Regions from separate parts of the Photobacterium sp. HL06 genome, predicted to be linked through region 1. Evidence: predicted binding sites of a transcription regulator. Region 1 holds the regulator's gene; the other holds the start of a gene.
What was found. Region 1 encodes MetJ, which represses methionine synthesis genes. Its sites were predicted from a motif close to TTAGACNTNTANANGTCTAA; they were not measured.

Region 1 (4,530 bases):
TGCGATGCTGGCTGTGCTGGGCCAGCTGCGCTTTTAGCAGCGGCCAAGACAGGGCTCGGTCAACCTCTGGCTGGGCAGCTCGCTCAGCCCGGAGGAACTCGCGTGAATCGAGGTAGGTTGCTGGCATCGCCTGCTGCCCAAGCAACGTCGCCAACAAGCGTGCCGACCATAGTTCACCATGCCCTAGAATAGTGGCAATCGAGGCTTCATCCAGGCCTTGCTCGCCCAGTTTAGTCAATTCACTGAGCTCAAGGTGGAGCTGGGTCTGCAGCTCATCAGCCTCTGTACCGGTTAAGAGCTCGCTAATCAGCTCCTGCTGAAAACAACGCAGTTCCTGCAGGGCTTCATGGGCCTGGCGGCCATCCTTGCCTAGCAGCTCGACCCAGGAGATCAGGCTATTGGTGGTTTTGCCTGCCGCTGAAACGACAATCAGATCATCGCTGTTGGAATGTTCCTGCAATATTTCCGCCACCCGGCGGTAGCAATCAGGATCGGCCAGGCTGCTGCCACCAAATTTATGTAGCTGACGTTGAACAGGTTGGCTCATTCGGTTACCTCCGCGGCTTTATTGAAGGCCTGATCTAAATCGGCAATCAGATCGCTTGGGTCTTCAAGGCCTACCGAGAGGCGCAGTAATGACGGCTTGATCCCGGCTTCTGCCTGCGCTTCATCAGACATCGCGCGATGGGTCATACTCGCCGGGTGGGCTATCAGACTTTCCGTCCCCCCTAGGGATTCCGCCAGTGAAAAACAACTCAATCCGGCGACAAACACCTCTAGCTGGCGATAGCTGCCGGCCAGCTCAAAACTGAGCATAGAGCCAAATCCTTTTTGCTGTTTAATGGCTATCTCATGACCGGGATGCTCGGGCTGGCTCGGGTGGTATATCTGGCCAACCAATGGCTGGGTCTGCAAATAGGCCAGTACCTGAGCGCTATTTTCCTCGTGCATTTTCATTCGCGGAGCCAGCGTACGCAGCCCGCGCAACGTCAGGTAGGCATCAAACGGTGCACCAGTCGCCCCAATACAGTTTGCCCACCAGGCGATATTCTCGGCCTGCTCAGCATCTTGGGAAATCAGCACCCCGCCCACCACATCAGAATGACCGTTGATGTATTTGGTGGTCGAGTGGACAACAAAATCAGCCCCCAGGGCTATCGGTTGCTGCAAAATTGGCGACAGGAAGGTGTTATCAACCGCCACCAAGGCACCAACTTGCTTGGCTTTTTCGCACAATTCGGCCACATCAACGACCCGGAGCAGAGGGTTCGACGGGGTTTCAACCCACACCAGCTTGGGCTTTTTCGCCAGGGCCGCTGCCAGTGTTGCCGGATCAGCCTGATCGATAAATTCGACCCTGAAGTCACCTTTTCCTGCCCGAGTGTTGAACAGGCGGTAGGTTCCGCCATAGCAATCATGCGGGGCAATCACTAAATCTTCCGGCCCCAGCAGCGCGGAAGCCAACAAGTTAATGGCTGCCGTACCACAACTGGTGACGACACCGCCCGCTCCCCCTTCTAGCTCAGACAAGGCATCAGCAAGCATATTTCGGGTCGGGTTGCCAGAACGTGAATAATCATATTGAGGAAGCTCACCCAGTTGTGGGAAGCTATAGGTCGAGGTCAGATAAATAGGCGGAACAACAGCATTATGCTGAGTATCTGATTCAATACCGGTACGAACGGCGACGGTGGCAAGCTTCTTGTCACTCATAATTACTTTCCTTGTCTGGGGGGCAAGCCCTGCTTTCGAATAACTTTTAATCACCAACATTAACCACAATCAACAGGGACGTCAACACTTCTAGACGTCTATATGTCTTTGCTTATGGCAGTAAATCCCGCTAAAATTCCCCCATATTATATTTATTGAATCCAACATCGCTGAGAAGGTAAAAAATGGCAGAGTGGAATGGCGAATACATTAGCCCATATGCGGAGCACGGTAAGAAAAACGAACAAGTAAAGAAAATCACCGTTTCGATTCCATTAAAGGTACTCAAAATCCTGACTGACGAGCGTACCCGCCGTCAGGTTAACAACCTGCGTCACGCAACCAACAGTGAACTGTTGTGTGAAGCATTCCTGCATGCCTACACCGGCCAGCCGCTGCCGACTGACGATGACATCCGGAAAGATCGCCCGGATGACCTGCCGGCAGAAGCCAAAGAGCTGATGGAAGAAATGGGCATTAAATACGAAGACATCAACGAGTAAAGCTCGCCTTTCTATAGCCTGCCACTTTCAGACATAAAAAAACCAGCCCGGAGGCTGGTTTTTCAGTATCTCAAATATGCGATGGCTTATTTGTCATCCATATAACCGATAGGCATCTCAATCTGTGCCACACCTGAATCAACCGCCGCCTGGGCAACCGCTTTGGCAACACGAGGAAGCAAGCGAGGATCCATTGGCTTCGGAATGATGTAATCAGCACCGAATTCCAACTTGTCGGCACCCGCAGCAGTCACAACTTCAGTCGGCACCGGCTCTTTTGCCAGTTCACGGATCGCGTGAACGGCCGCCAGTTTCATGTCATCATTAATTTCGCTAGCACGAACATCCAGTGCACCACGGAAAATGAACGGGAAACAAATCACATTGTTAACCTGGTTCGGGTAGTCAGAACGGCCTGTACCCATGATCAGATCATCACGTACTGCGTGGGCCAGCTCAGGCTTAATTTCAGGATCCGGGTTCGAACAGGCAAATACCACAGGCTTATCTGCCATTAGTCCAAGCGCTTCCGGGGTCAGTAGGTTAGGACCTGAAACACCGACAAAGATATCAGCTCCTTCGATCACATCTTCCAGCGTACGCTTGTCAGTATTGTTAGCAAACAGCTGCTTATATTCATTGATGTCATCACGACGGGTATGGATCACACCTTTGCGGTCCAGCATGTAGATTTTCTCACGCTGGGCGCCACATTTGATCAGCAGCTCCATACAAGCGACAGCTGCAGCGCCAGCCCCTAGGCAGACAATCACCGACTCGCTGATGTCTTTACCCTGGATCTCAAGGGCATTCAGCATTCCCGCAGCTGTTACGATGGCTGTACCATGCTGATCATCGTGGAAAACAGGGATCGCGCAACGCTCAATCAGGCGCTTTTCAATTTCAAAACAATCAGGTGCCTTGATATCTTCCAGGTTAATACCACCAAACGTATCAGCAATGTTTGCCACCGTATCAACAAACTCATCAATGGAACGGTGCTTCACTTCAATATCGATAGAGTCCAAACCGGCAAAACGCTTGAATAGTAGCGATTTACCTTCCATAACCGGCTTAGAAGCCAGAGGACCAAGGTTACCTAGGCCCAGGATTGCAGTACCGTTGGTGATCACGGCAACCATGTTGCCTTTACCAGTGTACTTATAAACGTTTTCAGCGTTTTGCGCGATCTCTCGCACAGGCTCTGCGACACCAGGGCTGTAAGCCAAAGCAAGATCTTCAACCGTATTAGCCGGTTTGGTGAGTGAAATTTCGGTTTTACCTGGTACAGGGTATGCGTGATAGTGAAGTGCTTGTTGGCGAAAATCTTCAGACATAGTGGTCTTGATCCTGAATGAAAATGATGTTCAGTACGGTATTGGGAGGTAGATCATATTCTATAGCGATACAAAATCCTAGCTCAGCAACGCTGGTCGAGCCAATAAATCCCCACCTGAATACTCAGGTATAGCGTATTTATGATCCAACAACAGAAAAATGGGTAGGAAACGTGCTACTTGATGCGCAAAGCGTTCAGAAAGGAAAGAGTATAAAGGAGAAAATGCTAAATGGTGAAAAGCGTATCAATCATTACCTGCAGATAAAAAAAGGGATGCTTGCGCATCCCTTTTTCGGAATTCATCTGGCAATTACTTGCTAGAAAGCGCACCGAAACGCTTGTTGAACTTGTCGATACGGCCGCCAGTGTTAACCTGACGCTGCTTACCTGTGTAGAAAGGGTGGCACTTGTCGCATACATCAAGGTTGATGTCTTTACCCATAGTAGAGTTAAATACGAAAGTGTTGCCGCAAGAACATTTAGCGTTCACTGCTGTGTATTCTGGGTGAATACCTTGTTTCATGGGATAACCTCAAAGCTAAGGCCGTGTCGCTCTCCCGATCCAAAGCCGGGCACCACACGCGTTAATAACAGTATAACGTCTGGCTGCCAGCAAGCTGACGCCAATACGATAAATTAGGCGACGTATAGTAATCAATCGCGTCGTCCAGATCAACCAATGCGCTCCTTTTTTCACCGCTTTGCCGCCCGCTGCCGGGCAATGTACACTTCCTTATCTTAGTATATGCGGATTATGCGGTTTGTTATGACGCCCAACATTGCCCGAGTGGCCCTTCCTGTCCCCTTGGATAAACAGTTCGATTATCTGATCAAGCCTGACCACTCCCCCGTTATCGGTGGCCGGGTACGGGTCCCCTTTGGTCGCCAGCAGTTGGTCGGCCTCGTTATGGCAATCACCGATCAATCGGATTTCCCGCTCAATCAGCTTAAAGCCATCAATGCCGTCCTCGACAA
Region 2 (4,530 bases), 110 kb from region 1:
TCATGGCGTAAGATGGTTGGGTATTTACCACTGAGCGACCAGGTCATAAAGAAAGGCGTCCAGTCGATATACTTGCGTAATCTAGATACTGGGAAATCATTAAACGTGTGGATCCCGCCTTTTGCCGGAACGGGTGGCTGATAGGCCTCCCAATCGATATCCACTTTGTTGGCTCGGGCTTCTTCCAAGGTGATCGGGGCGGTACGTGGTTTTTTACGGGCATACTGATCCCGCACAACCTCGTACTCTTTCTCTAAACGTTCAACAAACTTTGGCCGCTGTTCATCAGAGAGCAAAGCAGAACATACCCCAACGGCACGAGAAGCATTCGAAACATAGACTACCGGCGCGTGGTAATTTTCTTCAATCTTCACAGCTGTATGTGCTTTAGAGGTGGTCGCCCCCCCTATAAGCAATGGTAAATCAAAGCCTTGGCGTTCCATCTCTTTCGCCACATGTACCATCTCATCAAGCGATGGAGTGATCAGGCCGCTCAGGCCAATAATGTCGACATTCTCCTCTTTCGCAACTTTGAGGATCTTATCGCAAGATACCATCACGCCAAGATCAATGATTTCGTAGTTATTACACTGCAGTACGACACCGACAATATTCTTCCCAATATCGTGAACATCGCCTTTTACTGTCGCCATCAAAATCTTGCCGTTCGAGCTACCGGCCTGTTTCTCAGCATTAATATACGGTTCAAGATAAGCAACAGCCTGTTTCATGACGCGCGCTGATTTCACTACCTGCGGCAGGAACATCTTGCCTTCACCGAACAAATCACCAACGATATTCATCCCGTTCATCAACGGGCCTTCAATCACTTCAAGTGGCTTGCTTGCATTTTGGCGAGCTTCTTCCGTGTCTTCGACAATAAATTCCGTTATACCTTTGACCAACGCATGTGAAAGGCGTTTTTCGACATCCCAGCCACGCCATTCTTGTGCACTGCGATCATCTTCCACCGCACCACTGTCACGGTATTTCCCCGCAATATCCAGTAAACGCTCAGTACTGTCATCTCGACGGTTAAGAACCACATCTTCGACAGCTTCGCGCAGCTCATCCGGCAAGTCATCATAAATTGCCAGCTGGCCGGCATTCACAATCCCCATGTCCATGCCGTTCTTAAAACAGTGGTACAGGAACACGGCATGGATCGCCTCCCGCACCGGGTTATTTCCCCGGAACGAGAAAGAAACATTGGATACACCGCCTGAGACCATGGCATGCGGCAAAGTACGCTTGATATCACCAACGGCTTCGATAAAGTCGACAGCGTAGTTATTGTGCTCTTCTATACCCGTTGCAACCGCAAAGATATTTGGATCGAAAATAATATCTTCAGGCGGAAAGCCCACTTCATCGACCAATACACGGTAGGCGTTGGTACAGATTTCAATTTTTCGCTCTCGGGTGTCTGCCTGGCCAACTTCGTCAAATGCCATCACTATGACAGCCGCACCATAGCGGCGAAGCAGCTTAGCCTGGGCAACAAACTTTTCTTTGCCTTCTTTGAGCGAGATGGAATTAACAATCGGTTTGCCCTGGACACATTTCAAACCCGCTTCAATGACTTCCCATTTCGAAGAATCGACCATGATAGGGACTTTCGAAATCTCAGGTTCAGTTGCACATAAGTTGAGGAAACGAACCATTGCCGCTTCCGCATCCAGCATGCCTTCATCCATATTGATATCAATGATCTGTGCACCAGCTTCTACTTGCTGACGAGCCACTTCTAACGCTTCATCATACAACTCTTCTTTAATTAAGCGTTTGAAACGAGCTGAACCAGTAACATTGGTACGTTCACCGACATTGATAAATAAACTATCAGCTTCAATGGTTAACGGCTCTAGCCCAGAGAGACGACAAGCAGTAGTAATTTCGGGTAATTGACGAGGGGTCACATCACGAGTCACTTCGGCCATTTGACGGATATGCTCAGGGGTTGTCCCACAGCACCCACCGACTAAGTTCAGGAAACCACTTTGCGCCCACTCTTTGATATGTGCAGCCATATCTTCAGGGCTGAGATCATATTCACCAAAAGCATTTGGCAGGCCGGCATTCGGGTGAGCAGAAACGGCGCACTCAGAAATTCGTGATAACTCTTCAACATACTGACGCAGCTCATCAGGGCCCAAGGCACAGTTCAAACCAAATGAAATAGGCTTAACATGGCGTAGTGAGTTGTAGAAAGCCTCGGTCGTCTGGCCTGATAACGTACGTCCGGATGCATCGGTAATGGTACCGGAGATCATCACTGGTAACTCAATACCCAACTCTTCAAAGACACTTTCAACAGCAAACGAACAGGCTTTTGCGTTCAGGGTATCGAAAATGGTTTCGATCAGGATTAAATCAGATCCCCCCTCGATAAGAGCACGGGTAGACTCAGAGTAGGCTTCAACCAATTGATCAAAAGTGACATTTCGAAAGCCAGGATCATTAACATCCGGAGAGATAGAACATGTTCGGTTGGTCGGGCCAAGTACCCCGGCAACAAAGCGGGGTTTTTCGGGTGTTTTTGCCGTCCATTCATCAGCAGCCTGGCGGGCTAGGCGAGCAGCTTCAAGGTTAATTTCTGCGCTCAGGCTTTCCATATCATAGTCAGCCATGGCAATCGTGGTCGCGTTAAAGGTGTTCGTTTCCAGAATATCCGCACCAGCCTCTAAGTACGCAGCATGAATATCTTTGATCAATTGGGGTTGTGTCAGTACCAATAAATCATTGTTACCTTTAAGATCGGAATGCCAATCTGCAAACCGTGCTCCACGATAATCATCTTCTTCCAGCTTATAGCCCTGGATCATGGTACCCATGCCACCATCAATGATCAGGATCTGCTGCTCTAATCGCTTCTGTAATAATTCCTTGCCCTTTAACACCACACTACTTCCCTTCTCTAATTTTACAGCTGAATAACATCCTACCACAGTCCATATGGAAATCTAGACGTCTAAAGTTGTTTTCGACACCAAAACAAAGGCAGAATCTAGGAAAGTTTTCTATAGCTATCATCACGTGATGGATTTATATTTTGTCACAATTTCACTCTTTACTCTTAACCACATTGAGGTTGACGCATGTCGGTCTATAGCACCCTCTGCTTCCTTGCTGCCGCTGCAATGGTAATTGCATTTATAAACAGCAAAATAGGAAAAATGCAGACAACTATCGCCATCACTGCCGGTGCATTGGTATTGTCACTGGGCATTGTTATCGCAGGTCAAAATGGCTGGTTCCACCTTGAAGATATCGCAGCCGAGCAACTTGGCGAAATTAACTTTGAGAGTTTTCTGCTAAAAGGGATCCTAGGTTTCTTGCTGTTCGCCGGCGGGTTGGGGATAAAATTGCCCAATCTCGAAGATCAAAAGTGGGAAATCACGGTACTGGCCTTGGCGGCGACCCTTTTTTCAACTTTCTTCATTGGCTTTGCATTATGGGGGATCTGTCAGCTCCTCGGTATTCAGCTTGATCTGATCTACTGCCTGATCTTTGGTTCGCTGATTTCTCCTACCGACCCAATCGCTGTATTGGCTATCGTCAAAAAACTCGATGCTCCGCGACGTATCTCGACCCAAATTGAAGGTGAATCACTGTTTAACGATGGTTTTGGACTCGTTATTTTCGTCACCTTGTTCACCATCGCCTTCGGCGGCGAAGCGCCTACAGTATTAGGGGTTGGCCAGCTGTTCTTGCAGGAAGCGGTTGGGGGAATAGCCTATGGCTTTGTCCTTGGCCTGTTATTCCATTACCTGATCAGCTCCACCGATGATCATTCGATGGAGCTACTACTGACCTTAGGTATTCCAACTGCAGGCTATGTCTTCGCGGATGTTATCCATGTATCTGGACCACTTGCCATGGTGGTTTCCGGAATCATGATTGGTAACTGGACCCGCTATATCGGCTTTTCCAAAGAAAGTGAAGATCACCTCGATCACTTCTGGGAGCTCGTCGACGAATTCCTCAATGGCGTGCTTTTCCTGCTTATTGGTATGAGTATGCTACAGTTCAGCTTTCATCAGGAAGACTGGGTTCTGATGGTCACAGCGGTCCCATTGGTGCTGCTCAGCCGTTTTTTAAGTATCAAGCTGTCATATATGGGCTTCGAGCGTTACCGTGACTATAACCCGCACTCGGTGAAAATTCTAACCTGGGGCGGACTTCGGGGCGGCCTTGCCTTAGCGATGGCAATGGCAATACCGGCAGGCATTACCGTTATTCCTGAAAAGAGCATTGATGTCCGAGAAGTCATTCTGGTGATGACCTACGCTGTCGTCGTATTTTCGATTCTAATCCAAGGTTCAACCATTACCCCTCTCATCCACAAAGCCAAAGTGTGGGAAGCAGAAAACCAATAGACCTGAAACGAAAAAGACCTGCGTTGCAGGTCTTTTTTTATCTTCTTTTAAGCAATCAATCATCTTTGGTAAAGTTTGCTTCCGAGAAGTGGGCCAAATCATATGGCGTTTGCTGATAAACACAGTAGTTGAGCCAATTAGAAAATAGCAA

Region 2: the regulator MetJ is predicted to act here: its motif matches at 2,956-2,975, upstream of metH (methionine synthase).

The regions. Positions count from the first base shown of each region.
Region 1 covers NZ_CM183914.1:226,810-231,339, reverse strand. Annotated here, with positions in the region: gene AC51G0_RS01085 (bifunctional aspartate kinase/homoserine dehydrogenase II) at 1-547, opposite strand, end outside; gene AC51G0_RS01080 (O-succinylhomoserine (thiol)-lyase) at 544-1,713, opposite strand; gene metJ (met regulon transcriptional regulator MetJ) at 1,899-2,216, shown strand; gene AC51G0_RS01070 (malic enzyme-like NAD(P)-binding protein) at 2,303-3,553, opposite strand; gene rpmE (50S ribosomal protein L31) at 3,866-4,078, opposite strand; gene priA (primosomal protein N') at 4,322-4,530, shown strand, end outside.
Region 2 covers NZ_CM183914.1:341,563-346,092, reverse strand. Annotated here, with positions in the region: gene metH (methionine synthase) at 1-2,903, opposite strand, end outside; gene AC51G0_RS01700 (cation:proton antiporter) at 3,099-4,379, shown strand; gene metA (homoserine O-succinyltransferase MetA) at 4,435-4,530, opposite strand, start outside.